3 regions of the Shewanella sp. SM69 genome follow, and region 1 is predicted to be linked to each of the others. Evidence: predicted binding sites of a transcription regulator. Region 1 holds the regulator's gene; each other region holds the start of a gene.

Region 1 (10,128 bases):
AAGCTGTGTTATATCAAGAAGGCCGAAAAGTCCGTAACAGTCGTCGCGCGCGCGCGATGGAAAAAGGGTCTAAATTTGGCCGCGATCAGCAGGAAGAAGCTTGGCAAAATGCTGAAGTTGAAGCACTTTACCGTTTAGCGAATGCGGGTGTGCGTGTGCCAACGCCTTACGGTTGTTTCGATGGCGTGTTGCTGATGGAGTTAGTGACGGATGCCGAGGGCAATGTCGCGCCGAGATTAAACGATGTCAGTATGTCGGCAGAAAAAGCCTTGAAGGATCATGCGTTGGTGATGACCTATGTTAAACGTATGCTCTGTGCGGGGTTAGTGCACGGTGACTTGTCTGAGTTTAACGTGTTAGTTGATAGTGAAGGGCCAGTGATTATCGACTTACCTCAGGCCGTCGATGCCGCTGCAAATAACCATGCTAAATGGATGTTAGCGCGTGATGTGAATAACATGACTCAATACTATGGTTTGTATGCTCCTGAGCTGTTAAAAACACAATACGCCAAAGAAATTTGGGCCCTGTTTGAAGCCGGTGAATTGAAGCCTGAAACGCCATTAACGGGTGAGTTTACCGAAGTGCTGGTTGAAGCCGATGTTAGTGCGGTCTTGGAAGAAATCCAAGCAGCCTTTGAAGAGGCACAAGAGCGTAAGCAGCGGATCCAAGAGGCAAACGAAGAAGACTATTAATCGTCAGTCGTTGTTTTTCACCCATAAAAAAGACGCTCAAAGTAGCGTCTTTTTTATGCTAAAAATTAAGTGAAATTATTATTTTTATTGTTGATTTTATTATTGTTATTTAATTTTTGGCGTTAGCCAATCCTTGGCTTAATCCCCGATGGAAGCTGGGGCCATCCTTGTTGCTACAAACAAGCTAGCAATCATCGAACAGTGTGATAAAAGGACAAGAGCTGAGAGATAAATATGTTCATGACTTGGGGGAGCACAATTCACATATTTAATCTTTGGGGAAGATTACTCCCTCAATTCTTGCCGAAACCTTGGTCACTCTTCAGTCAATCTATGTAATACCAATCACGGCCTTCCTTGGCGCACTACACTCATTGCAGTGCTGGATCATCATTGATCCTGTGAATAAAATGACAAGGCCAGAGAGAGAAATATGTTCATGACTTGGGGGAGCACAATTCACATATTTGATCTTGGGGGAGATAACTCCCTCCCTAGTCTTGCCGAAACTTTTGCATTGTCCCTATCCGTTTGTTGCTGTTAATACTATTTCCCAATCTTCGCTGGGTTCATCAATTTGGACGACAAGGCCGGACTAAAAAGGGCGCTGTTATTATTGTTGTTAGCACATCTTTTACATCGTTAGCGTTATCAGCAGGGCGATATGCAATCTCGTCCGGCCTTGTCTATTCGGGCACGTTTAGCTTGTTGTACAGGCACTCAATTGCCATGCAGCACTTAACCTATCGTGCGTAGCTCTTGATTGAGCTGTTTAATTTTTTTCTGTAGCTGGGCAATCTCACTCATTAATGCGCATTCTCTTTGCTGGGGTTGCAGATCGCTTTCTCGCACCCATTGGTAGACTGCCTTAGCAGATAAACCGTATTGACGTGCAACATCCGACAGTAAGCGACCTTGTACTTTAACCTCGGTGATAACATGTAGCTTGAGACTATTTTCTGCGATTCCCATGAGCGTTCCCTCTTTTTACTGCCTTCTAACCAAAATATGACCGTTTGCGTTGCCTTTTATTGATGATATTGACGCTGTTCTAAATCCCACTGGCTCAGACCTAGGTGGCGCAGACAAATCCATTCGTGGCGACATAGTGCGATAAAGTTCATGACTGTTTTCATACTTCCTCCTTTATGACCCTAAATACTCGAGCCCATTTTCTGTCTCGATAGGTCCATTTAATTTGGATTAATCCTGTTGAAGCCGACTTGAGTTTTCGGCGATTTCTACCGCGTCTGACTGTCTACTCACTTAGTAGTATGTAAAATTCGTGCCAATATTCTAATTTTTATTTTAATGTTTAAAATCATTGGCTTGTATATTCGATTAAAACGGCGTGATTTTTTAGTGCTGCCAAAAAAGGTGCAAGGCGCACTATTTCGGTGCCATTGGCTTGATATGGAGCAGGGCGGTCTAAGCCATGATTGAAGCCCGAAATCTGTATCTTTGCTGACTAAAATCTGGATTAGCATAATTGAAGATGGATAAAGGATTGTCTCCAGCGCAATTGCTTATATACTGCCTGCTTTGTGGCAATCCCTAGGTCATTCGTATTACCTAATGGACGTGATATTTCTTGCCCTTTTGAGCGGTATTCACAGTCATCAATCATATAAAGAGGTTATAAATGATGAAGTGTTTTCAGGCAGTGCAATCTAAACCATCCCTGTTAGCCATAGTGGTATTGACGACCGCGCTAGTTGCATCGGGTTGTACAACAATCAATCCCTATTCAAACGAAGAACAAACCGCTAAAGCGACCAGTGGCGCATTGATTGGTGCCGTCGCGGGTGCCGCAATTGGGGTGGTATCTTCGAGCAAGAGCGACCGCGGTAAAGGTGCTTTAATTGGTGCTGCATCGGGCGCCGCAGTCGGTGGTGGTATTGGTTATTACATGGATGTGCAAGAGACCAAATTACGCCAACAATTAGCTTCAACGGGCGTGAGTGTGACCCGTAACGGCGATAACATCATTTTGAATATGCCTAATGAAGTGACCTTCGGCGTAGATCAAACCGAGTTAAGTGACGGGGCTAAACGTGTGCTGAATTCAGTGGCGGTTGTGGCCAAGGAATACAGCAAAACGCAGCTCAACATATTAGGTTATACCGACAGCAGTGGTTCAGATTCTTACAATTTACGTCTGTCACAGGTCCGGGCTAGCGAAGTGGGTAATTACTTGATGAATAAAGGCGTTGCCTCTGCCCGTGTAAAATCAAAAGGTATGGGTGAAGCGAGTCCTATTGCATCAAATGCCAATGCAAATGGCCGAGCACAAAACCGCCGCGTTGAGATCGTACTAATACCAACGGGTAAATAGTCTGGTCTAAGCACAAAGTTCTCGCTGAAAAAGTCGCCTGGGGCGACTTTTTTGTTTTCAGTGGTGGGCTAATTGAGTGATTAGCTTGCCGGGCTTCAATTAGACAATTTGTCCTTTATGAAGCGCACCTTGAGTGACCTGCACCACAAACATATCACTGCTAATTACCTTGGGATGAGTTCAGCTTGATCCCTTTATCGATTTCACGTTCTGTATGGGGATAAGTCACAAGAATGACTTTTAGTGCCTAAAGGAGAATATGACTATGATAAGCAAAAATGTGTTAGTAGCCTTGAGTTTAAGTCCTGTCATCATGGTGACTGCTGTACAAGGAGTGCCGATGAAAGCCGAATTGACCACAGGAGTCACGCCGATAGAACTGCGCGCCGCAGGCAGTTTAAAGGCTGCGATGAGTGATATTATTGCTGCTTATCAAGCACAGTCGCAAATGAGTGTTGTAGCGCAATATGCGCCCTCAGGTTTATTGTTAAAACGTATTCAAGAGGGCGAGAAAGTCGATATCTTTGCCTCGGCGAATATGAAACATCCACAGGCATTAGTGGATTCGGGTCAGGGCGAAGCGGTGCAAATGTTTGCCCGTAATCAACTCTGCGCTGTTGCTCAAGACACAGTTCAGGTGACGAGTTCGACGTTACTCGATACCTTGTTAGATCCTAAGATTAAAGTCGGCACCTCAACCCCGAAAGCCGACCCCGCGGGTGATTATGCCTGGGCCGTTTTTGCTAAGGCCGAAGCGGTAAAACCCAATGCGAAAGCCGCGTTAGAGACCAAGGCATTACAACTGACGGGCGGTCCAGAGAGCGTTAAACCGCCTAAAGATCGCAATCCCTATGGCTGGGTGATGGAAAACAAGCAAGCGGATATCTTTTTAACCTATTGCACTAATGCTGTGCTGGCTAAAAAAGAAGTGCCTAGTTTACAAATCATCGACTTACCGCAGGAACTCGCCGTGGGTGCCGACTATGGTTTACTGGTTTTACAAGGTGCTAATACTGCCGCTAAGCCATTAGCTGAGTTTATTCTATCGACAAAAGGCCAAGCGATTCTGAGCAGTTATGGTTTTCAACCTCCGGCAAAATAGCCTTTTTTAGCTTTCCAGCGGGATAAAAAACGGCACCTTTGGGGTGCCGTTCTGTGGTTAGCTCAAACTGTTAAAGCGCTAGTTCATCAGGTAGAGCGTCGCTAACCCGAGGAAGGCGAACAGGCCAACCACGTCAGTGACTGTGGTGAGCACCATACCGCCAGCGAGGGCAGGATCGATTTTAAGTCGTTTTAAAATCAATGGAATACTCGCCCCTGCAAGCCCAGCTACTGTCATATTGATCAGCATAGCGCTACCAATTAATCCCGCCAGTGCCATATCATCCTTCCATAGCCACACGGCGGCAAAGACTAAAATCGACCACATCAAACCATTGAGAAAACCAATCGATAGCTCTTTACCGATAAGCCAGCGGGCGTTGCTTTGGCCGATATGGCCTAAAGCAATACCGCGGATCACGAGCGCTAAGGTCTGATTACCGGCAACACCGCCCATGCTAGGGACAATCGTCATTAGGATGGCGATAGTGGCAAATTGCTCAATAGTGCCTTCAAACATATTGCTGACCGACGAGGCGAGCAGGGCGGCGAATAAGTTTATAGTGAGCCAGAGCGAGCGACGTAGGGTACTTTTTAGCACAGGACCAAAAGTATCTTCATCTCCGTCCATCCCCGCCATACCCATCATGGAATGTTCAGCATCTTCGCGGATAACATCGACTACGTCATCGATTGTGATACGCCCGAGCAGCTTACCATCACTGTCGACGACAGGTGCCGATACCCAGTCATTGCGTTCGAATTTCTGCGCGACTTCGCTGTCGGACATGCTCACAGGAATACTTTGAATATTGGGATCCATGATATTGCGAATTGTGGTGCTTGGCGCGCAAGTCAGCAGATCTGCCAGCCTAACACCGCCAAGGACTTTGTCCTGTTTGTCGACCACATATAAGGTATCTGTGGTGTCGGGTAGGTTGCCCCTTTGCCGAAGATAGCGCAGCACCACATCGATATTCACATCGGGTCTTAAGGTGACTGTATCCGTATTCATCAAGCTGCCGGCGGTCTCATCTGGATAAGATAGGGCTTGTTCTACCCTCAGGCGATTTTGCTCCGTCATCGACTGCAACACTTGTTTGTAAACGGCGTCGGGTAGACTACGCAGAATATAGGCGAGATCGTCGGTGTCCATGCTTGCTGTCGCTTTCGCGACTCGCTCAGGGCTCATGCTGCGGATCAGTGGGTCTTTGAGTTCTTCACTCAACTCATCGAGTATGTCGCCTATTTGTTCCTGATCGATGAGCTGCCACAATACTTGTCTGGCACTTGGCGGTGATGATTCTAAGATCAGCGCGATATCTGAGGCGGCCATTTTTTGCAGCATATTGCGCACGTGTACGAACATGCCGCTGCTAAGCGCTTGGTTTAACTGGTCAAGACTATGTCCGGTGTGATCGTTTTCTGCATTATCTACGGGCATTTGTCCTCCATTGTGCGGCAAATTGGTTTGAGATCTTAGTGTTGGGCTAGGATTTAGTGGTGACTAAGCGTCAGTCGATGACATAGATTAAGGCGGCTAAGGTAAGGCCCGCGCAATGACCGCTAGTGTAATCGCCTGTGGCTTGTATCGTCGAGCGACAAATGTTTTGCCATGTCTGAATGGCAAGTTTTTTAAACTAGACATGAAGTGAAACTAACGATGAAGTGCTTAGTGTGAAGTGAAACTAACAGGCTTCGTCAAACTTAGCGTCGATTAAGGCACAAATGGCATCGAGAGCCGGCTCTGCATCTGGGCCTTCGGCGATCAGCTTGATGGTTTTACCCATGCCAGTTTCAAGCATCAGTAAGCCAAGTACACTGGCGGCCGATGCTTGTTTATCGCCTTGGATTAAGGTGATGGTCGCATCAAACTCGGAAGCCAGTACCACCAACTTAGTGGCGGCACGGGCATGTAAACCGAGCTTATTACAGATGGTTATCTGACGTTCAAGTTTTGGCATTATTGAGCTCTCGATGACGGGCATAAACTTTATGTTTACCGTTACTAAAGCGTTTTGCCAATTGCTCTGCGACGTAAACCGATCTGTGCTGTCCACCTGTGCAGCCAATGGCCACAGTTAAATAACTGCGATTGTTACGCTCGAGGTGCGGCAGCCAAGTCTCCAGTAAATTTTCGATTTGCCAGATGAACTTATTAACCAGTGGTTGACGATTTAAGAACTCAGCTACGGGTTCATCTAAGCCAGTCAATGGCCGCAGCGCCAACTCCCAGTGGGGATTGGGCAGGAAGCGTACATCGAACATAAAGTCGGCTTCGGTGGGCATTCCGTGCTTAAAGCCAAAGGACTCGAAGTTGATCACGAGTTCTTTATCGACACTACCAAGGAGAATTTGTCTGACTTGGTCGCTTAAATCATAGATATTCAAATTCGACGTATCTATGTAGTGATCGACCAGTTTTGACATAGGCTCGAGCAGTTTTCCCTCCAGCTTTATTGCTTCTTGCAAAGAGACTCGGCTCTTCGACAAAGGATGCAAACGACGGGTTTCGCTGTAACGCTTGAGCAGAATTTTATCGCTGGAGTTAAGGAAGAAGCTCGTTAACTCAGTATCTGGAGGTAGGCTAGCGAGTTGTTTCACTAAGACCTTATCCTGCTCAGGCATGTTACGCACGTCGACACTGATGGCGACGAGATCGTTACTGCCTTTGAGTTGCTCAAGCAAACTGCCAATCAATGGCAAGGGAAGGTTATCGACACAATAATAGCCGAGATCTTCGAGTACCCTAAGGGCGACAGATTTGCCTGAGCCTGAGCGGCCCGACACTATGACCAGTTTCATCCAGTGATTACCTGATAGAGTTCCGTTTCATCATGCGTCTTGCGTAATTGCTTTAATATTTGCTTGTCGCTCAGCTTTTCGGCCATGCAAGACAAGGTACTTAAGTGCTGCTGACATTGGTCTGCAGGCACCAGTAGTGCAAATAAAATATCAACAGGTTGCTTATCGATAGCATCAAATGCTATCGGCTCTTCACACTTAATTAGTATGGCAATGGGCTGATCTATATCGGCTAGTCGACCATGTGGAATGGCGATGCCGTTACCTATACCTGTGCTCCCCATCTTTTCGCGCGCCACTAGGCTTTCGAATATCTCTTGAGATGAGAGGGTCGGGTACTGGGCAGCGACTAAGTCGCTGATGAGTTCCAGTACCTTTTTCTTGCTGCCCGGAGTGGCGCAGGTAGTGCACTCCGGCCGCAGTATGGTACAAAGTTCCATTATTAGTGTTTTGTTAACTTCTCTTTGTGTTTAATAACCTGACGGTCAAGCTTGTCAATCAGGGCGTCTATAGCGGCATACATGTCAGCATGCTCTGAAGTTGCAAAAACTTCACCACCTATGAGGTTTATTCTCGCTTCAGCAATCTGTTGCATTTTCTCAACATTGAGCACAACGTGCACATTATTGATCTGTTCGAAATGGCGTTCAAGTTTTGAAAACTTTTCTTCTACATATGCACGTAACGATTCGGTAATTTCGACATGGTGTCCACTTAGGTTTATTTGCATAGAAACGTCCTCCGATATCCACTGTAGGTTATAAACTTTTACGCTGATTAGAAGGTGGAATAAGCATAGCCTCTCGGTACTTCGCAATGGTTCTGCGGGCTACGTTGATCCCTTGTTCTGCCAGAAGTTGTGCCATCTTACTATCGCTTAATGGTTTTTTCTGGTTTTCCGCTGCCACCAGTTTTTTTATAAAGGCTCTGATTGCTGTGGATGAGCACTCACCACCATCGTCAGTACCGACGTGGCTAGAGAAGAAGTATTTTAGTTCAAAAAGTCCCTTAGGGGTATGCATGTATTTTTGAGTTGTGACCCGTGAGATGGTGGACTCATGCATTTCTACCGCTTCAGCAATATCGTTAAGCACCATAGGCTTCATGGCTTCTTCACCATACTCAAAGAAACCTTGCTGATATTGCACTATGCAATTAGCAACTTTAAGCAAAGTGTCGTTACGGCTTTCTAGACTCTTAATAAACCATTTAGCCTCTTGCAGATGGCCGCGAATAAATTGGCTATCGGCTTGGTTTTTTGTGCTGCGTGCCATAGAAGCATAATGTTGATTTACATTGATTTTGGGCATGCAGTCAGGATTAAGCTCAACGACCCAGCGGCCATTTTTCTTCGACACAGACACATCTGGGATAACGTATTCGTCATTATTGGGTGTGATCAACAAACCTGGGCGAGGATTGAGAGTTTGGATAAGTGCTATACCATCCCTTAATTCATCCTCTTTTAATTTAGTCTTACGCATCAATAACCTAAAGTCTCGGGCGGCGATCAGATCTAAATGATCTTTGATCAGCATACGGGCGTTTTCTAGGTTGGGAGTATCAGCGGCGAAATGCGACAGTTGGATCAACAGGCATTCACTTAAATCGCGGGCGGCAACGCCTATGGGATCAAAATGCTGAATACGCTTGAGTACGGCTTCGACTTCGTCAAGCTCAACTTCAGGATTGCCCATGGCTTCGAGAATTTCTTCAGTGCTTTGGGTGAGATAGCCCTGATCGTCGATGGCATCAATAATGGCGGTGGCAATGGCTAAATCGGTTTCAGAAAACGGCGTGAGGTTTTTTTGCCATTCTAAGTGTTCGTACAAACCTTCACTGGTCTCGCCTTGGAAGGGCATATCGTCTTCACGACTGCCGCCGGGGCCTGAGTTTGGGGAGGCGGTAAACACTTCATCCCATGTGGTGTCCATGGGGAGCTCATCGGGCATGGATTCTTTGGTTAGCGACTCTGCCGTGTCTATGGTGGAGCTGTCTTTTTCTGGTGGCAGAGTGCTAGATTCACTGAAATCCGTATCGGATAGCGTTTGGTTTACAGGGTTTTTAGTGGCGTCGAATTGCTCCTCTTCCAGCTCGAGAAGGGGATTAGAATCTAATGCTTGCTGGATCTCTTGCTGCAGTTCCAGTGACGACAGTTGCAACAGACGTATAGCCTGTTGTAGTTGTGGCGTCATGGTTAACTGTTGACCCAGTTTGAGCTGGAGTGACGCTTTCATGTTACCGCTGATCCCTACGTTATTATTGTTAGATGAGGTCGCTTATTATTATCTTGAGTGAAGCCCAATGGCGGTATAAATTGCCTCCATTGGCTTCGCTCGATTAACTATAGCCTGAATTGTTCACCTAAGTACACAGCCCTAACTTGCTGATTGTCTAAGATCTCTGCTGGAGTTCCTTCGGCAATCAGGTTTCCGTGACTCACAATATAAGCATGTTCACATACATCTAATGTCTCGCGGACATTATGGTCTGTGATCAGTACGCCAAGGCCGCGACTTTTGAGTTGTTCGATAATCTTCTTGATGTCGATAACCGAAATAGGATCGACGCCGGCAAACGGTTCATCGAGCAAAATGAACTTAGGATTAGCGGCTAAAGCCCGCGCAATTTCGACGCGACGACGTTCGCCACCCGACAATGACATGCCTTGGCTGTCACGGATGTGGGTGATATGAAACTCTTCGAGCAGATGTTCTAGTTCTTCTTCTCGTTCTTCGTTTTTAAGTTCTTTACGAGTTTGCAGTACGGCCATGATGTTGTCATGAACAGTTAGCTTACGAAAGATACTGGCTTCCTGCGGTAAGTAACCTATGCCTTTGCGGGCACGCAGATGCATAGGATCTGCGGTTAAATCATCATCGTCGATAAAGATATGCCCCTTATCGCTCTTCACTAGCCCGACAACCATGTAAAAGGTCGTGGTTTTACCGGCACCGTTTGGACCGAGTAGGCCAACGACTTGACCGGTTTTTACCGTCAGACTGACGTCTTTAACCACTTGGCGACTCTTGTAACTTTTTGCCAGATTTTGTGCTCTTAAGGTGATTTGGGTCATTTAGAGTCCTGCTTTTTTACAGGTTTATCCGCCGGAGCGTCTGATTTAGCATCATCTTGATAGTTTTCAGGCTGAATAATAGTGATCACGCGATCGTCACCACTGCCAGTACTCTC
Region 2 (10,128 bases), on a different contig from region 1:
GGGAGAGTAAACACATGAGTCCTGAGGCGCTAATTGATATTTTTCGTGAAGCTCTCGCTGTTATCGTCATGATGGTGTCTGCTATTGTGTTGCCTGGGCTGGGAATTGGGTTAATTGTTGCTGTGTTTCAAGCGGCGACTTCTATTAACGAGCAGACCTTAAGTTTCCTTCCGCGTTTGTTAGTGACACTTTTTGGCCTAATGTTTATGGGACATTGGTTAGTTGAAACCCTGATGGACTTTTTCATCGAGATGGTGAATCGCATTCCTCAAGTGATAGGCTAACGCGATGGAGCTGCTGCTCGATACCTTAATGCAAACCATTGCTGCTTATATTTGGCCATTGTTTCGCGTCGCGAGCATGTTGATGGTCATGGTGGTATTTGGGGCGGCAACGACACCAACACGAGTTCGCTTATTATTGGCGATGGCAATTACCTTTGCGATAGCACCCGTTCTTCCTCCAACTCAAAATGTGGATTTATTTTCGTTAAGCGCAGTATTCATCACGGCGCAGCAAATTATTATCGGTGTTGCCATGGGGTTTGTGACTCAAATGGTGATGCAAGTCTTTGTGCTCACTGGACAGATCATTGGTATGCAGACCAGTTTAGGCTTTGCCTCTATGGTTGACCCTGGTTCTGGCCAACAAACACCCGTTATTAGTAACTTTTTTCTTTTATTGGCGACATTGATTTTCTTAGCTGTAGACGGCCATCTTTTGATGATCCGTATGCTAGTGGCAAGCTTTGAAACTTTGCCGATTTCTAATCAAGGCTTAACACTGACAAGTTATCGATCGCTGGCTGATTGGGGATCGTATATGTTTGGTGCGGCACTCACTATGTCGATATCTGCGATTATCGCCTTATTATTAGTCAACTTGTCCTTCGGGGTCATGACCCGCGCCGCGCCGCAATTAAATATTTTCTCTATTGGTTTTCCGATCACTATGATTGGTGGACTGTTTATTCTGTGGTTAACCCTAACACCGGTAATGGCACACTTCGATGAAGTATGGTCGACGGCTCAATTGCTGCTTTGCGATATGTTAGCGCTCCAATGTAACGCTGATGGTCTGATATGATGGGATTAGGAGAGGCCCATGGCTGAAGAATCAAGTGGTGAACGTACAGAGGAACCCACGGGGAGGCGTCTAGAACAGGCGCGGGAAAAAGGACAGATTGCACGTTCGAAAGAACTCGGAACTGCAGCGGTATTGATTTCGGCGGCATGTGGGTTTTATATGCTAGGCCCAAGTTTGGCAATTAGCTTAACTCGGGTGTTTGAAATTGTATTTACCATGGATAGGGCGCAAATTTTTGATACTAATGAAATGTTCAAGGTGTGGGGTGTTGTTGCGAGTGAAATAGCCTGGCCCATGGCTAAAATTATGCTATTGATTGTGGTGGTTGCGTTTATCGGTAACGTCTCTCTTGGTGGGATCAATTTTTCGACCCAAGCTATGATGCCAAAAGCCAGTAAAATGAGTCCCCTTGCTGGTTTTAAACGTATGTTTGGCGTACAGGCTCTGGTTGAACTCACCAAAGGCATTGCAAAATTTTCTGTAGTAGCCTTTTCTGCTTATTTTTTATTAAGCTTCTATTTCAATGACATCATGTTGCTGTCTAGCGACCATCTTCCTGGTAATGTTTACCATGCATTAGATTTGTTGGTTTGGATGTTTATCCTGTTATGTTCCTCGATTTTGTTTATTGTCGTCATAGATGTGCCGTTCCAAATTTGGAATCACAACAAGCAACTTAAGATGACCAAACAAGAAGTAAAAGATGAATATAAAGACACTGAGGGTAAACCTGAGGTGAAAGGGCATATACGGCAGATGCAACGTGAACTAGCACAAAGGCGTATGATGGCTGAAGTGCCAAATGCCGATGTGATTGTCGTTAACCCTGAGCATTTTGCCGTTGCGATTAAATACGATGTGCAGCGCTCTGCGGCTCCCTTTGTGATAGCGAAAGGTGTTGATGATGTGGCCTTTAAAATACGTGAGATTGCCCGCGCGCACAATATTGCGATTGTCTCGGCCCCACCACTTGCAAGGGCTATTTACCATACGACTAAGTTAGATCAGCAGATCCCTGAAGGTTTGTTTACTGCTGTCGCACAGATTTTGGCTTATGTATTCCAGCTGCGCCAATATCAAAAAGGACGCGGCCGTAAACCTATTCCTGTCCCACTCAATCAACCTATACCAGATGAATTGAAATATTGAACCACTAGTCTCAGATGGTAGTCATTGGCAAAGCTGATGATGTCGAGTTCATTTGTTTTTTATGGCTAATTTTATGTATATCAATCAGTCACAGTACATATCTTTCCTTCATTAATGGCTTTAATCTTGTTGGCGCGTTTTTTGCTTCATGCTATTACACGTCAAAGTTTAGGTTATAGCGAATGGATGTTAAAGCGACTCTTGGTCAAGTAAAACAAATTAGGCTCAGCACTTTTAAAGGCATTGGCACGCCGGTGGTTGTGCTTGCTGCATTGGCCATGATTGTTTTACCTATCCCTCCATTTCTATTAGACATACTCTTTTCATTCAACATTGCGTTAGCTCTCATCGTATTGCTGGTGGCTATTTATACCGATAGACCCTTAGATTTTGCTGCCTTCCCAACTGTGTTACTGGTGGCGACGTTATTACGCCTTGCGCTCAACGTTGCCTCTACTCGTGTGGTTTTACTTGAGGGTCATAATGGCGGTGATGCCGCGGGTAAGGTGATTGAAGCCTTCGGTTCTGTGGTGATCGGTGGTAACTATGCCGTTGGTCTAGTGGTATTTATCATTTTGATTATCATCAACTTTGCGGTGGTGACTAAAGGTGCAGGTCGTATCGCAGAAGTCAGTGCCCGCTTTACCTTGGATGCTATGCCTGGTAAGCAAATGGCAATCGATGCTGACTTAAATGCTGGAACCTTAAATCAAGACCAAGCGAGAATACGCCGTGCCGAAGTGACCCGTGAAGCCGATTTCTATGGTGCGATGGACGGTGCGTCCAAATTCGTTAAAGGGGATGCGATTGCCGGTATCATGATCTTAGTGATCAACATCGTAGGTGGTTTCATCATAGGGATTGTGCAGCATGGCTTAAGTTTCTCTGAAGCGGTTGAAATTTATACCTTACTGACTATCGGTGATGGTTTAGTGGCGCAGATCCCTGGTCTATTATTGTCAATCGCCGCAGCCTTGATGGTGACTCGTCAAAACGAGTCAGGTGATATGGGCCAAATGATGATGAGTCAGATGTTTGACAGTCATAAGTCATTGGGTATCGCCGCCGGAGTCCTGTTTGTAATGGGTATTGTTCCTGGTATGCCGCACATGGCGTTTTTAAGCTTTGCCTTTATGACTGCTGGTGCAGCTTATTTTGTTTATAAACGAAATGAAAACAAACGTCTTAAAGCGCTAGAACAAGTGAAATCGGGTCCAATAGAAAGACAAGATAAAGAGCCTAAAGAGCTAGGTTGGGACGATGTACATCATGTTGATACTATTGGTCTTGAGGTTGGATATCGTTTGATCCCTCTGGTTGACAAGGGCCAAGGTGGCGAGTTACTAAGCCGCATTAAAGGCGTGCGTAAAAAGTTGTCTCAGGAACTAGGCTTCTTAGTGCCCGCGGTGCATATTCGCGATAACTTAGATTTATCGCCTAATGCGTATCGCATTTCATTAATGGGCGTCGTCGTCGGAGAGGCAGATATTCGTCATGATTGCGAATTGGCGATCAACCCTGGTCAAGTCTATGGCAAACTCGATGGTATCGAAACGCGCGATCCCGCTTTTGGCCTAGAAGCGGTATGGATCGCTCCTGAGTTACGTGAGCACGCACAAACATTAGGTTATACCGTCGTCGATGCCGCCACTGTTGTTGCAACTCATATTAGTCAATTACTCACAAATAATGCCGCTAAGTTGTTAGGCTACGAAGAAGTGCAACAACTGATGGATATGCTTGCGAAACACTCACCTAAGCTGGTTGATGGCTTTATTCCAGATATCATGCCACTAGGACATGTCGTAAAAGTGATGCAGAACCTATTAAATGAAGGGGTTTCAGTTAGAGACTTGCGTACTATAGTGCAAACTTTGTTAGAATATGGCACTAAGAGCAATGACACTGAAGTCTTGACTGCCGCTGTACGTATCGCTTTGAAACGTATGATAGTTCAGGAAATCTCTGGCCCAGAGCTCGAAATCCCCGTCATTACTTTGGCGCCAGAGTTGGAACAGATGTTGCATCAGTCAATGCAAGCAACCGGTGGTGATGGTCCTAATATTGAACCCGGTCTTGCAGAACGCATGCAGCAGTCCCTTGCCGATGCGGCTCAGAAGCAAGAAATGGTCGGACAACCCGCCATATTGTTGACGTCAGGTATGTTACGCGCGACGCTGTCACGCTTTGTTAAACATACTATTCCTAATCTCAGAGTCATTTCATATCAAGAAATACCTGATGAGAAGCAAATACGTATCGTATCTGCAGTCGGCCAGTAGAGGACGCATAAGTGAAGATTAAACGATTTTTTGCCAAAGACATGCGCGCCGCACTGGCCCAAGTGAAAGAAACACTCGGCTCAGATGCCGTCATTATGTCAAATAAAAAAGTGAACGGTGGCATCGAAATTGTCGCTGCCGTTGACTATGACGAACCTAAAGCGAAAACTGCAGCCACTGCGCCAGCACCGACCTTTATGGACGTGAGCGACGATCTCGTGTCCCTGGGTGCTAAGCAGCCAGTTCGTGTAGAAACTCGCGCTAAGCCAGCCGCACCTGCAGACTCATTACAAGCCTTACTTGAGAAGCAGCAAAGCCGTTTGAATCAACAAATGTCACATCAGCAAGTTGATGCCGAGTTACCTGCATGGGCTAAGGGCTTACAAGCCCCTACTGCTGTGAAACCAGAACGTCGTGAAGCACCTTCCTCGTTTGATAAAAAGCCACAAACATCACAGAAACAAAGTGCTGATATTGAGGCTATGCGTGATGAATTAGCATCACTGCGTAATTTATTGACACATCAAGTATCCTCCTTGATGACGGAACATAAAAAACGCATCGATCCCGTCGGTGCTATGCTCGAAGCCAAATTGCTTGAGGCTGAATTTTCCCCTGCGGTTGCGAATAAATTAGCCGCGCTGAGTCAGCATTATACGCCGGCTGAATTAGTCAGAGCATTACCACAAAGTCTTGCTAATATGCTTGACAATCAGGGTGATGACATTGTGAAACAGGGCGGGGTGGTTGCATTAGTTGGCCCTACTGGCGTTGGTAAAACAACGTCATTAGCTAAACTTGCTGCCCGTTTTGCGGCACATCATGGTGCTGAACATGTTGCTTTAATTACCACAGATCATTATCGCATCGGAGCCTATGAGCAATTAGCAACTTATGGCAAAATAATGGGCTGCCCAGTAAAGCAAGCTCATGATCTAAATGAATTAGAGCAAATTCTCTATCAGTTTAGGAATCGCAAGCTAGTATTGATAGATACGGCTGGCATGGGACAGCGAGATATGCGCCTTTACCAGCAACTTGATAATTTAACTGCAAATAGCAGGATACCTATCCGCAGTTATCTGGTACTGTCTGCGACAGGGCAGCGCCGTGTGCTGCAAGATGCAGTCAATCATTTTAAACGCATTCCCCTATCTGGTGTCGTTCTCACAAAACTCGATGAATCTGTGTCGTTAGCAGGGGCATTAAGTGTGTTGATCCAAAACGGATTACCATTAAGTTATATTACTGATGGACAAAGAGTTCCTGAAGATATGAAAGTTGCGGATACCCTAGATTTAGCCCAGCAGGCACTCGCAGCGTTAGATAGTACAGAACAACAATCATTACAAGACACAGCGTGGTCAGATAATATGGCCTGTGCATTTGAGTAGATTTATGACCCTGGATCAAGCAAGTGGTTTACGTATGATGAATCAACCCTATAACGAAAAAGTGAAAGTAATCGCGGTCACTGGTGGTAAAGGAGGCGTGGGTAAAACCAGCGTTTCTATTAATACTGCTGTGGCATTAGCCGAAAAAGGCAAGCGTGTCTTGGTACTTGACGCTGACCTTGGCTTAGCAAACGTCGACGTCATGCTGGGTATTCGTGCCGAGCGTAACCTCTCTCATGTTCTCTCTGGTGATGCAGAGCTTGACGATATTATCGTGCGTGGTCCTAAGGGGATAGGCATAGTACCTGCCACCTCAGGAACACAGGGGATGGTGGAATTAAGCCCAGCGCAACATGCTGGATTAATCCGTGCATTTAGTGAGATGCGGACTCAGTTTGATATTCTAGTCGTAGATACTGCTGCTGGGATCTCAGATATGGTGCTCAGTTTCTCACGTGCTTCGCAGGATGTGCTAGTCGTTGTTTGTGATGAACCCACTTCGATTACCGATGCCTACGCCCTGATTAAAATTCTCAGCCGTGAGCATGGCGTGTTCCGTTTTAAAATAGTTGCCAATATGGTGCGTAGTTTACGCGAAGGTATGGAATTATTTGCTAAACTCAGTAAAGTGACCGACAGATTTTTAGATGTTGCACTTGAATTAGTCGCCACGATTCCATTTGACGAAAACTTACGTAAATCAGTTCGTAAACAAAAATTGGTGGTTGAAGCTTATCCTAAATCACCAGCGGCGATTGCGTATCAAGGATTGGCAAATAAAATTTTGAGCTGGCCTGTGCCGCAGCAACCTGGTGGGCATTTGGAGTTTTTCGTTGAGCGTTTAGTACAACGACCAGATTTTCAAGAGGAAAAAACGAGTGAATAAAGCCGCTGCGTATACTTGTTTAGACAATAAATCGTCGATCGTTGAACAGTATGCTCCGTTGGTTAAAAGAATTGCGCATCATTTACTCGCCAGACTACCTGCATCTGTGCAGTTAGATGATTTACTCCAAGCTGGGATGATGGGGTTACTAGAAGCATCATCCAAGTTTGATGGTGGCAAGGGTGCGAAATTTGAAACCTTCGCCGGCATACGCATACGTGGAGCCATGTTAGATGAAATTCGTCGTGGCGACTGGGTCCCTCGTTCCGTTCATCGTAACAATCGTAAGGTTGCACACGCTATTGATGAGTTAGAGCAAGAACTGGGCCGTGATGCACGCGACACAGAAATTGCAGAAAAACTTGATATGACGCTCGATGAGTACCATCATATTCTTAACGATGTTTCTGTCGGAAAAATCATAGGGATAGAAGATTTAGGCGTATCTCAGGATATACTTACAGTGAGTGATCGGTCCGATGATGATTCATTTGAAGCATTAGCTGAGAACCAATTTCATTCTGCTCTGGTTGAGGCAATTAAATTATTGCCTGAAAGAGATGCATTAGTGTTATCCCTGTACTACGATGAAGCATTGAATTTAAAAGAGATTGGCGCCATTCTTGAAGTCAGTGAATCGCGGGTTAGCCAGATATTAAGTCAGGCAATGTTGCGATTGAAAGCTAAACTCAAGCACTGGACATAAGTATAATTATTAATCGAGCACAGAATGTCAGCTCACCGGAGGAAACCTTGGACAAGAATATGAAGATTCTCATTGTTGACGATTTTTCGACAATGAGGCGTATCATCAAGAACTTGTTGCGAGACTTGGGGTTTAATAACACCCAAGAAGCAGACGATGGCTCAACAGCCCTGCCGATGTTGCAAAAGGGGGATTTTGATTTTGTTGTTACAGATTGGAATATGCCTGGTATGCAAGGAATCGATCTGTTAAAAGCAATTCGCGCTGATGATTCGCTAAAGCATTTACCCGTATTAATGGTAACTGCTGAAGCAAAACGTGAACAGATTATTGCTGCCGCTCAAGCGGGAGTGAATGGTTATGTGGTTAAGCCTTTTACCGCTGCAACGCTGAAAGAGAAGTTAGATAAAATATTCGAACGACTCGCTTGAGCAAGGATGAGCTATGAAGTCACAAACATCAGGGCTCATCACGCTCGAGCAAGCTCAGCATTTAGTTGAATTATTAAGTGCATGTGAGCAAAGTCAGGCAGATGATTTATTTCGGGAGCTTGCTGCTCCACTGCAACGAGAATTATTCGAAGAAGTAGGTAAATTAACTCGGCAACTTCATAGTGCGCTGATGGATTTTCAAGTTGATAATCGTCTTGCTGAATTAGCCAATACAGAGATCCCCGATGCCAAGCAACGTTTAAATTACGTTATTGACATGACCGAACAAGCTGCAAATAAAACCATGGATGCGGTTGAAGAATGTTTACCTTTGGCTAATGCCGTGACCGTAAATATTCAAAATGTCATGCCATCTTGGGACAGATTAATGCGACGCGAGATAGCGCTGACTGAATTTAAGGGCCTTTGTCACGATGTACAAGACCTTATGTCTCGTAGTGCAAATGACTCGACTCGATTACGTGAATTGCTTAATCAAATTTTGATGGCGCAAGATTTTCAAGACTTAACAGGACAAATAATACGTCGTGTTATTGATCTAGTAATGGAAGTAGAAAGTAATCTGGTTTCTATGCTGACGGTATTTGGTGAGCAACCTATGATTGAAAGTCAGATTGCTCAGAAAAATAATATTGAAGCAGAAGGCCCGATAATGAATGCCGAGCTTCGTCAAGATGTGGTAACGGGTCAAGACGAAGTGGATGATCTTCTATCGAGTCTGGGTTTCTAACTGGGAGTCAATTTGATGGCCTTTGATGTAGATGAAGAGATACTCCAGGACTTTTTAATCGAAGCCGGTGAAATTTTAGAGCTTCTGCAAGAGCAACTCGTTGCGCTTGAAAATAATCCTGATGATACTAACTTGCTGAACGCCATTTTCCGAGGTTTTCATACCGTTAAAGGTGGTGCTGGCTTTCTTAGCTTAACTCCCATGGTTGATGTTTGTCATGAGGCTGAGAATACCTTCGATTTATTGCGGACAGGCAAGCGTAGCGTTAACGCAGAGTTGATGGATATTATTTTGCAGGCTGTTGATGCAATTAATACCATGTTTGCGCAAACCCAGCAGGGCGAGCAACAAGACCCCGCCGATTCAGGTTTGTTAGCGAGACTTAAAATGCTCAGTTCAGGTGCGCCTTTGCCATCTGAAGTCGCTTCTGCCAAGGTTGTAGAGCCAGAACCTGTTGTTGAAGTCATTATTGATACTCCTACCCTTCAAGAAATCCCTGCTGACATAAGTGATAACTCATCTTCCATTGAAAATACGTCTTCAAGTATCGATGATATCAATGATGCTGAATTTGAAGCTTTATTGGATGCGCTTCATGGTTCAGGAAAGGGACCTGCGGTCGCTGCTACCACATTTGTATCTGAGCCTGTTGCTGTCAAGCCTGCTGCACCAATTAAAACACCTTCAACATCAGGTGATGACATCACTGATGATGAGTTCGAGGCGTTACTGGATGAACTTCATGGCTCAGGTAAATTTAAAGCTGAGGCTGAAGTGCCTGTTAAGCCTAAGGTTGTGGCAACACCTGCGCCTCAACCGATTGTAGATGCTGATGAAATTACCGATGATGAGTTTGAGCGATTACTCGATGAACTCCATGGGAAAGGCGGAGCACCTGCGAAAGCTGAAGTAAAAGCGCCTACGCCCCCTGTTTCGACTGTAGCACCTACTGCTGCACCACATGCTCCTGCGCCAGTAAAAGCCGCAGTACCAGCTCCTGCCCCAGTCGTTGCTGCAAAACCTAAGGTGGAAATTGCGGTTGTCGATAAAGCACCTGCTAAGGCTAGCTCTGCGAATGTGCCTCAGGGTGAAACAACGGTACGTGTAGATACTGCACGACTCGACCAGATCATGAATATGGTGGGTGAGTTAGTGTTAGTGCGTAATCGATTGGTGAGCTTAGGCATCAGCCGTGATGATGAGGAGATGTCGAAAGCTCTCGCGAACTTAGATCTCGTTACTGCCGATTTGCAAGGCGCTGTGATGAAAACCCGTATGCAACCGATCAAGAAAGTGTTTGGTCGTTTCCCTCGGGTGGTACGTGATCTTGCTCGTACACTAAACAAAGAAATTGATTTGATCATGGTCGGTGAAGAAACTGACTTAGATAAAAACCTCGTTGAAGCGCTTGCCGATCCACTCGTCCACTTAGTGCGTAACTCT
Region 3 (10,128 bases), on a different contig from region 1:
TCTCTCGTCCTTATGTAGACCGTGCAATGGATGCTATCGGTACGCCATTTGATAAAGCTTCGAAGAAAGACAAGCAATCTATGGTGTGCGGTCAGTGCCACGTTGAATACTATTTTGAGAAAAAAGAAGACAAAAAAGGTTTCGTCAAATTCCCTTGGGATATGGGCATAACTGTTGACCAGATGGAAGTTTACTACGACGGTATCGAGTTCTCCGATTGGACTCATGCGCTGTCTAAGACACCTATGTTAAAAGCGCAACATCCAGAGTATGAAACGTGGAAACTGGGTATTCATGGTAAAAATAATGTCAGTTGTGTTGACTGCCATATGCCAAAAGTGACTAGCCCTGAAGGTAAGAAATTTACCGATCATAAAGTGGGTAATCCATTTGACCGTTTCGAAGAAACCTGTGCAACTTGCCATAGCCAAACGAAAGAATTCTTAGTTGGCGTCACTAATGAGCGTAAAGCTAAAGTTAAAGAAATGAAACTGAAAGCGGAAGAGCAATTAGTCAAAGCGCACTTCGAAGCTGCTAAAGCGTGGGAATTGGGTGCAACTGAAGCTGAAATGAAGCCTATCTTGACCGATATCCGTCATGCTCAATGGCGCTGGGATTTAGCAATTGCCTCCCATGGTGTTGCTGCTCATGCTCCTGAAGAAGCCCTACGTGTTTTAGGTACTTCAGTGAATAAAGCGGCCGATGCCCGAGTTAAGTTAGCACAGTTATTAGCGAAAAAAGGCATCACAGATCCAATCGCTATTCCTGATATCTCTACCAAAGCTAAGGCACAAGCAGCATTAGGTATGGACATGGATAAAATGAATGCAGAGAAAGAAGCATTCAAGAAAGACATGTTACCTAAGTGGGATGAAGAAGCGAAAAAACGCGAAGCCACTTATAAGTAGGTTTTAATCAATCGCGGTTGAGTTTTCAATATGAGCTAACCCCTCATGTAAACAAAAGCCCTCGCTGACTCAGCGGGGGCTTTTTTATGGAAAAAAATATCGAGTAATGTCAGGCGTTGGTCATGCTGGCTGAAGAAATACCACGGGCTAAATCGCTATTTGATCAGTTTTAATAACGCCCTAAACCGCTCGCCTTGGGCTTGATGTTGTAATTCAAATAATAGCGATTCCACGTTAGTTAATAGGGCGCCTCTGGCCGTCATCATTTGGATCCCGAGTTGTTTATTCTCAGCACTGCGTGACGATACGCAATCGGCGACTAAATGCACCGAATATTGCTGCTCGATAAGGTCACAACAGGTTTGGTAAACGCACACATGGGTTTCAATACCCGACAGTATGACGTGTTTGCGATTCGTCTTAGTTAATGCCTTTGCAAACGCGTCACAGTGCCAGCCGCTAAAATGCTGCTTGGCAATGGGTGAGCTGGTTTTCGCAAGTAAGGTTTGCAGCTCAGGGCTAGTTGCTCCGAGTTTATCGGGTAGCTGTTCTAACCACAGTATTGGAATTTCAAATAATTGTGCGCCTTGGATTAAGGTTTGTAGTTGTTGATGCAGCTTGTCACTGTTATCCATGATTTGTGCAAGTTTTCCTTGCACATCGACGATAACGAGAACACATTCTTCTGGTTTTAACATCGGGCCTTCCTTCTGCGCTTGATGATTGTCTTAGTGATGATCTTCGCTTTTGTTTAAGAGCTTGTGTTGTGATGCTCAGATTTCATCTCGATTTACGCTTCCCCCAGTAGACCCTAATTTAACCTTGTTACCAATAGGCCTAAGGTCGAATAGCTGTCGCACTTAAACTGCTCACTAAAAGAGTGCATCGCACCAGTTAGTGCTCGATTATGGTGCATTTTTAACCTTAAAAAATAGTGTTAAACAATTTAAATCAATAATAATCAATGGATTAAATTGTTGGCCTAATGATTGAATTACCTTTGATACAAGTTAATAACAATCGCGTTTTTTTGGAGGTCAGGATGAAACTAGTCAGCGCTATCATCAAGCCGTTTAAGTTGGATGATGTCCGTGAAGCTATCGCCGGAATTGGTATTGAGGGCATGACGGTGACCGAAGTGAAAGGTTTTGGCCGTCAGAAAGGGCATACAGAGTTGTATCGCGGCGCCGAGTATCAGGTGGATTTTTTGCCAAAAGTAAAACTAGAAATTGCCACTAAGGCTGAAAATCTTGACATGTTGATTGAGGCCATTACCACTGCGGCCCATACGGGGAAAATTGGTGACGGTAAGATCTTCGTCGTTGATTTAGAACATGCTATCCGTATCCGTACGGGTGAACTTGATACTGAAGCGCTATAAGGGGCTGACAATGGAAGAATTAACGAAATTAGGCGGCACAGTCACTGAACTACGCTTTGCACTCGATACCTTTTACTTTTTGATTTCTGGCGCTTTAGTCATGTGGATGGCGGCGGGATTCGCTATGTTAGAAGCGGGTTTAGTTCGCTCTAAAAATACCACTGAAATTTTAACTAAGAACGTTGTGCTGTACGCGATTGCCTGTGTGATGTATCTGTTGGTTGGCTACAACATCATGTATGTGGATAACACAGAAGGTGGCTGGTTACCGTCAATTGGCACCTTAATTGGTTCGCAATCAGCAGATGCGAGCCATGCATTAGAATCTGACTTCTTCTTCCAAGTTGTATTTGTGGCAACGGCGATGTCAATTGTCTCTGGTGCTGTGGCGGAACGGATGAAGTTGTGGGCTTTCTTGTTCTTCTCTGTGGTGATGACAGCGGTTATCTATCCAGTAGAAGGTTATTGGACTTGGGGCCAAGGTTTTATCGCTAAACTGGGCTTTGTAGACTTTGCTGGTAGCGGTATTGTGCATATGACGGGGGCGACCGCGGCGATTGCTGGCGTGATATTGCTCGGTGCGCGTAAGGGTAAATACGGGCCTAATGGCCAAGTGAATCCTATTCCAGGCTCTAACTTGCCAATGGCAACCTTAGGTATGTTTATTCTGTGGATGGGCTGGTTTGGCTTTAACGGCGGATCGCAATTAATGGTGTCGGATGCGGCGAATGCAAGCTCAGTGGCGAAAGTGTTTGTGAATACCAATACTGCAGCGGCTTTTGGTGCTATCTCTGCGCTTATCGTGTGTAAGATGATTTGGGGTAAAGCGGATTTGACCATGATCCTTAACGGTATTTTGGCTGGATTAGTGGCGATTACGGCCGATCCTCTCTCGCCTTCATTGTTAATGGCGGGTGTGATTGGTTTAGTGGCGGGCGGCGTGGTGGTGTTCTCGATTGTGGGCTTAGATCGCATTAAGATCGACGATCCCGTCGGTGCGATTTCAGTACACGGTGTGGCTGGTTTCCTTGGTTTAATGTGTGTGCCATTATCCAATGCCAATGCAACTATTACCGGACAGTTGACGGGGGCAGCGATCATTTTCACTTGGGTATTCTGCTCATCATTTGCTGTCTGGTATGTGATTAAGATAACCATGGGGATCCGTGTGACTGAGGAAGAAGAATACAACGGTATGGATGCTTCTGACTGCGGTATTGATGCCTATCCTGAGTTTGTTACGGTCAAAAATGCGGGCTGATTAAACTTGCACACTAATGCGTGATTCACCTTGATGCTTAGCTTGGATCGAGGGATAGTGAAGCAGAGCCTAGGCTCTGCTTTTTTATGGGTAATCACTGTGATTGAAGTTTAAGTACAGGGTCATAAGCTTAATTACTGAGCAATTCTGTTTTCTTGCATAAATTAAGGAGTGTTCTATGAGCTTGAATATAAAAACAATAGGTCAATTTTCGCGACTAAGTCTTATCGTCATTTCTGGCTGGATATCGGTTTCTGCCTTTGCAGGAGAAGTGATCGTTAATCGCTCAAGTGAGCCTGTCGATGCCTTTGCCGTGCGTGATCAAGTGCTCAAGGATTTTGAATGGCAGGAGTCGCTTCGTCGCCAGCAGCAAATCCAAATTCTGCAGGCTTTACCCTCAGGTTGCGTTGCGGTCATGAAACCCTATCGACATTTTACCTGTGGAGAGCATAACTATCGGCCGTATCATTATCAGCAGCGTGAGTTATACATAGAAGTTGACCGACCTTCGCAATAGTTAATTCGTTAAATTATTTGCGATTATTTTCAATCGATCGCGATTATCATTTTTTGTAACCATTTTATGTCGTCTTTTTCGCCATTTGTAATAAGCTCAAATAGGAGCTAATGGTGTGGGAGGGCGTATGTCGAAACTATTCCGAGCCGTATACTTGAGTACGATCTTGAGCGTTGTATTCAGTCAATTGTTTGCTTGTAGCTCGACGACCATTGAGCCTAATTCGTCGGATCTTGAGTCGTTACTTGCCGATTCACTGTTTACCCCTGTGGCCGATATTCCTTCTGTTGCGGATATTTTTTATCTGCCACCCGAGGTCGTGACAGACGTAAAACGTCGCTATGGGATATACACTTTGTCACACAATAACAACATGTTAGCCAATGAATGGTTAGCTAGTTATATCAATGTGAGTCAAACCAATAGCGCTAACATTGATTTTCGATATCAAGATAATCTGACCCAAATTGCCCGTGAAACCTATGCCCAAAGGGCGGGTAATTGCATGTCTTTAGTGGTCATGACTTCTGCGTTAGCGGACATATTGAATGTGAGTGCTGAGTATCAAGATATTGCGATAGAACCGGTATGGGATAAGCAAGGTGATTTCTATTTAATCAATGGGCATGTGAATTTACGTTTATTTCCACCTGAAAACGCACATTCAGTTTATGTGTCATCTACCGCAGTTTTAGTGGACTTTATGCCAGAGCGAGCTCTACGGGGATACGGTAAAACCCAAGTGGATCGGCAGACCTTAATCAGCATGTTTTACAACAATATGGCGGCAGAGTCTTTGGTGAACGGTGATTTAGACAGGGCCTATGCCTTGATTAAAGTGGGTTTAAAAGTCGGCCAGTTTGTTCCTTCACTCAACACGCTCGCCATTATTTACCGGCATAAAGGTGATGAAAAGCGGGCCGAACAGGTTTATCGCTATGCACTCAAGTTTGATGCGAAAAATCTGACAACGCTTTATAACTTAGCCTTGATTTTAGGGGAGCAGGGGCGGCTTGATGAATGGGCCGAAATTAATAAAGTGCTTGAATTAGCGCGAATACGTAATCCCTATTATTACTATGACATGGGGCAGCAAGCCTATGATGAGCATCAATACGACGAGGCCTTGGCTTGGTATCAAAGGGCGTTGGCAAAAGCGGATTATCGTCATGAGTTCTTCTTCGGTTTATCTAAAACCTACTGGGCGCTGGGGGACGAAAAGCGTGCCAAACTGAATATGGATAAAGCCTTGGCTTTGAGCCGAGATGAGTTAGATCGTCAACGCTATCAGAGCAAGTTACAAGTCATGTTACAGCATTAGCATTTGCCCGCTTTTTTCTATGGAGAGCTGGTCATCAATTATGCTTATTACGGGTAAACATCTTTGCTTGCTAACATAGGGCACCTAAATACACTTGCAGCAAATATGTTTATTCCTTTTTATCCGCCATATTCGATTTTGTTCATCAAGGCTGTGAGTTAGCTGGCATATTTGAATTTTTATTTTTTTAAAATATATTAAAACAATAAGTTATATTTGATTTTTTGAAATGGAGACAACTTGGTTGCATTGGCGCCTGAGACTCGATAAATTGAACCCAGTATTGCAGTTGAGATCCCTTATCGCAGCGATAGAAATAGCCTAAAACACCAGCGTTGGAGCAGTAAAATTATGTATTACCAAAATGATGACGTTCGCATTAAAGAAGTAAAAGAGTTACTTCCACCTATCGCGATTCTTGAACGATTTCCTGCTTCCGAAAAAGCCTCTGCGACTGTGTTTAATGCGCGTAATAGTATCCATAATATTCTGGCTAAGTCTGATGATCGTCTCTTAGTGGTGATTGGCCCTTGTTCTATCCACGATCCCAAAGCTGCGTTGGAATATGGACAGCGTTTGGTCTCACTGCGTGAACGTTATAAAGATCAACTCGAAATTGTGATGCGAGTGTATTTTGAAAAACCAAGAACCACAGTGGGTTGGAAGGGGCTGATTAACGATCCTTACATGGATAACAGCTTTAAACTCAATGATGGTTTACGCACCGCCCGTAAATTATTAGTGGATTTGAACGACAGCGGTATGCCAACCGCGGGTGAGTTTCTTGACATGATCACCCCACAATATATGGCTGATTTAATGTGCTGGGGAGCCATTGGCGCCCGTACGACAGAATCTCAAGTACACAGAGAGTTAGCCTCGGGTCTTTCTTGTCCGGTCGGCTTTAAAAATGGTACAGATGGCACGATTAAAGTTGCTATTGATGCGATAGGTGCTGCCAATGCACCACACCATTTTTTATCTGTGACTAAGTTGGGCCATTCGGCGATCGTTTCGACTAAGGGCAATCCTGATTGCCACATTATTTTACGGGGTGGCCGCGAGCCTAATTATAGCGCGCCGCATGTCACTGAGATTAGCCAGCAATTGTTAAAAGCAAAGCTTGCCGACAACATCATGATCGACTTTAGCCATGCGAATAGTAGTAAAGAGTATCAACGTCAGTTAGTGGTTGCTGAAGATGTCGCTGGTCAAGTGGCGGCGGGAAATACTGCTATTTTTGGTGTTATGGTAGAAAGCCATTTAGTGGAAGGTCGTCAAGATCTTATTGAAGGTCAAGAGTTATGCTATGGGCAGAGTATTACCGATGCGTGTATTGGTTGGGATGATACCGAGCGTCTGTTAGCCATTTTGAACCAAAGCATTATCGAACGCCGTCAGGTTTAATTGTCTGCTCGAGCGAACATAAGCCGCAACTATACCTGAGTTAGCCGTTAACGATTGCGGGTTAAGTAAAAACAAAGGCGCTATCCCGGCGCCTTTGTTTTATCTATTTATTGCTTATTTCAACAATGTATTCATTTGCTTTGGCTAAGCTACCAAAGGCGGCAATAAGGTTGTTTCTACCTTTATCTTGTATCTCTGGATTGCCTGATTCGATCATCATCCACACCCAAGTTTGGATCAGTGGTAATGGCGGGTATTGAACTTTAGCAGAATCCAACATAAAGCTTCCTTTGATCTTAATTTAATTTGTTTGTCTTAATGTTCTCGCTAGAACTTGGGCGTATGAATCGCAAAATCTAGCGCGTAGAGGTTAACAAATTCTATTGATTTGTATAACCGCCTCCATGGCATTTTGGGCAAAACGGCAAAAATAATCAACAGCAGCAACTCTGTGCCAAGCCTTCTTCCATTGCACTCTTATCCTCCTACATACGGCTCTGAGGTTAAGTAAAACGGTACATGCCTGAACACAAATCAGTATAAATTCATTTATTGTGAATACGCCAGTGTAATGCGTAAGTATGATGTTTTGACTTTAAATGCAATCAAAATAGCAGCTGAGTATGTCGTGAATAAGTCTATTTGTCTGTCAGGAAAATCTGATTGATTTTATTCAGACTTTGCTAGTTTCGCTTAGCTTATGTTCGGTGTGAACTGTTACAATTGGCATAACTCATTCAAGGTTATGTCTTATGCGCCCAACGTTATATTTTGAAGGTCCAGTCGATAAATTAAACTGGCACGTCATGAAACTGCTTTGGCCTTACTTATTGGAATACAAAGGCCGTATTGCGCTGGCGATGTCATGCCTCATCATCGCTAAGCTGACCAGCGTGGCTCTACCTTTTATTCTGAAGCATTTGGTCGACACCTTAGATGCCGATAAAACCGCGCAAGCCCTCAGTGTGCCCGTAGGATTAGTGTTGGCCTATGGTGCGGTACGTTTACTAACGGCGATTACGGGGGAGATCCGCGATACCTTGTTTGGCCGCGTAACCGAGCGGGCGATCCGCCGTTTAGGCTTAGCAGTATTCGACCATTTACACCGACTGGACCTCGATTTTCATCTAGAGCGCAAAACCGGCGGCCTATCCCGTGATATTGAACGCGGCACCAGCGGCGTGAGTTTCCTCATGCGTTTTATGGTGTTCAACATAGTGCCGACCTTGCTCGAAATTGTCATGGTGATTGGCATTTTCTTTTATAACTACGGCATTGCGTTTGCTGCAATCACTTTTGTTGCTGTGCTGGCTTATATTATTTTTTCTGTGGTCGCGACCGAATGGCGTACTGAGTATGTTCGTGATGCGGCCAAGGCTGACTCGTTATCGAATACCCGCGCCATCGACAGCTTGCTGAACTATGAAACGGTAAAGTATTTTAATAATGAAAAGTATGAGTCGCAGCGCTATGACCAAGCGCTTGAACAGTGGGAGATAGCTAAGCGTAAGAATCGTTTATCTTTGTTTGCGCTCAATGGTGGACAAGCTGTGATTATCGCTTTGGCGATGACGGCTATGATGGCGCTGGCGGCTTACCGAGTTACCTATGGCGATATGACCTTAGGTGATTTTGTGTTGATTAATGCGTTTATGATGCAGCTCTTTTTACCCCTTAACTTCTTAGGTTTTGTATATCGCGAAATTCGCGGCGCGTTAGCCAATATTGAGCGCATGTTTAGCTTGCTCGATAAACATCCTATGATAGTCGACTTACCCCAAGCACTCGATTTTCAACCCACTAAGGGTGAGTTGATATTTGAAAATGTTAATTTTAGCTACGATGAGCGGCAAATTCTGCGGGACGTGAGTTTTAAGGTTGAAGCTGGTAAAAAGGTGGCTGTTGTAGGTGATAGTGGTGCAGGTAAATCGACCCTGATTAAACTGCTATTTCGATTTTACGATGTGGACCAAGGTGCGATTAAAATCGATGGACAAGATATCCGCCATCTCACGCAAGATGCGCTGCGGCGTGCCATTGCCATAGTGCCGCAGGATACTGTGCTGTTTAACGATTCATTAGTCGAAAACATACGTTATGGTCGCCCAAGCGCGACGGATGAAGAGGTGCGTAACGCGATAAAACTGGCGCACTTAGAGCAATTTATTGCATCACTTGCCCTTGGTTGGGACACAAAGGTGGGTGAGCGCGGCTTAAAACTCTCTGGCGGAGAAAAACAGCGGGTCGCGATAGCAAGGGCCATTTTGAAGGGCTCGCCAGTGCTGGTGTTTGATGAGGCGACATCTTCACTTGATAGTCGCTCCGAGCAAGCTATTTTGTCGGCACTGCGGGAAGTCGCTAAGGGGCACACTAGCCTAGTGGTGGCTCATAGGCTATCGACGATAGTTGATGCCGATCAAATAGTCGTATTAAGCCAAGGAGAAATAGTTGAGCAAGGTAACCATCAGACTTTGCTGTTGGCAAATGGTCTCTATGCCAAATTATGGCGGATACAAAATGAGCAACAACATACTCCTCTGAGCAGTTAATAGCGTAATACAGTTCAGTCTTTATTCAGCTTCGGCTCTCTATACTCAATGTCAACACATCAATCGGAAGAGATCTGGCATGGAAAATATTACACTGAGAGCTAATATTGAAGGCAAAGAAGAAAAAGTCGCCACTGATTGGTATGCCATCATGGCGACATTGAAAAAACGTGGTGTTGATTATGATTCATTGCAACGTATTCATGCTGAATTGAATGCGGGCCTGTTGGTTACCACTCGGCGACTTACCTTGGCTAAAGTCAATCCAGAAATGGTGCTGGCAGGTGTCATCCGCGATATGAACGCGCCGACAAGTGACTTTATGGGTATGCGTTAGGTGTGTTCGCTAGTGCTTTAGTACAGTTTAGGTGAGAACGTCCGAGAATAGAGGTGAGCCTCTTTTCTTGATGCTCTAGAGAGACTCCAGAGATAAAATATGGCTGAATTAAGCTACGCCGTTCAGCTTCCCCGCTTTCCAACCTTCACATAAAAGATTCAATTTAGGTACTGACTCATCTATCAAAGTGAGTCGAATGATCTGCCCTTCGCGAAAACACACCAGTTCACCTTCGATCTCGGTCAGGCGATTACAGCTCTTACAGCTAGTGCTTACAGTTTTACTGGCGGGCAGTTGGCTTACGAAGCTAGATTTCAAAGTGTTTCCTTAAGTTCAATTGTGGGTAAGACATTTGAATAATGTCTCACGTCACGGATCTTACCTCTTTTGTGATACGCATTCAAATATACCTTATGTAAACCCTATATAGACGAAAGTTGTATTCGC

Evidence for each region. Region 1 encodes sigma-54, which starts transcription at its own class of promoters, with help from an activator protein. Its sites were predicted from a motif close to GTTGGCACGNNNNTNGNNT; they were not measured.
Region 2: a site for sigma-54 is predicted at 2,364-2,382, ahead of flhA (flagellar biosynthesis protein FlhA). Genes of this name have one in related genera too.
Region 3: a site for sigma-54 is predicted at 1,885-1,903, ahead of L5M37_RS08685 (P-II family nitrogen regulator). Genes of this name have one in related genera too.

What each region holds. Positions count from the first base shown of each region.
Region 1 is NZ_JAKKRV010000008.1:49,690-59,817, reverse strand. It holds gene L5M37_RS12470 (PA4780 family RIO1-like protein kinase) at 1-695, shown strand, start outside; gene L5M37_RS12465 (transposase) at 1,434-1,667, opposite strand; gene L5M37_RS12460 (OmpA family protein) at 2,341-3,030, shown strand; gene L5M37_RS12455 (molybdate ABC transporter substrate-binding protein) at 3,296-4,132, shown strand; gene mgtE (magnesium transporter) at 4,211-5,575, opposite strand; gene L5M37_RS12445 (HPr family phosphocarrier protein) at 5,820-6,095, opposite strand; gene rapZ (RNase adapter RapZ) at 6,082-6,936, opposite strand; gene ptsN (PTS IIA-like nitrogen regulatory protein PtsN) at 6,933-7,376, opposite strand; gene hpf (ribosome hibernation promoting factor) at 7,379-7,666, opposite strand; gene L5M37_RS12425 (RNA polymerase factor sigma-54) at 7,695-9,173, opposite strand; gene lptB (LPS export ABC transporter ATP-binding protein) at 9,281-10,012, opposite strand; gene lptA (lipopolysaccharide transport periplasmic protein LptA) at 10,009-10,128, opposite strand, start outside.
Region 2 is NZ_JAKKRV010000014.1:90,101-100,228, forward strand. It holds gene fliQ (flagellar biosynthesis protein FliQ) at 15-284, shown strand; gene fliR (flagellar biosynthetic protein FliR) at 289-1,086, shown strand; gene flhB (flagellar biosynthesis protein FlhB) at 1,105-2,235, shown strand; gene flhA (flagellar biosynthesis protein FlhA) at 2,418-4,517, shown strand; gene flhF (flagellar biosynthesis protein FlhF) at 4,529-5,911, shown strand; gene L5M37_RS17645 (MinD/ParA family protein) at 5,916-6,797, shown strand; gene L5M37_RS17650 (RNA polymerase sigma factor FliA) at 6,790-7,503, shown strand; gene cheY (chemotaxis response regulator CheY) at 7,551-7,934, shown strand; gene L5M37_RS17660 (protein phosphatase CheZ) at 7,948-8,685, shown strand; gene L5M37_RS17665 (chemotaxis protein CheA) at 8,701-10,128, shown strand, end outside.
Region 3 is NZ_JAKKRV010000004.1:279,956-290,083, reverse strand. It holds gene nrfA (ammonia-forming nitrite reductase cytochrome c552 subunit) at 1-908, shown strand, start outside; gene L5M37_RS08690 (hydrolase) at 1,064-1,606, opposite strand; gene L5M37_RS08685 (P-II family nitrogen regulator) at 1,951-2,289, shown strand; gene L5M37_RS08680 (ammonium transporter) at 2,300-3,550, shown strand; gene L5M37_RS08675 (hypothetical protein) at 3,729-4,067, shown strand; gene L5M37_RS08670 (tetratricopeptide repeat protein) at 4,195-5,388, shown strand; gene aroG (3-deoxy-7-phosphoheptulonate synthase AroG) at 5,740-6,795, shown strand; gene L5M37_RS08660 (hypothetical protein) at 6,899-7,075, opposite strand; gene L5M37_RS08655 (ABCB family ABC transporter ATP-binding protein/permease) at 7,548-9,344, shown strand; gene L5M37_RS08650 (hypothetical protein) at 9,424-9,681, shown strand; gene L5M37_RS08645 (hypothetical protein) at 9,790-9,999, opposite strand.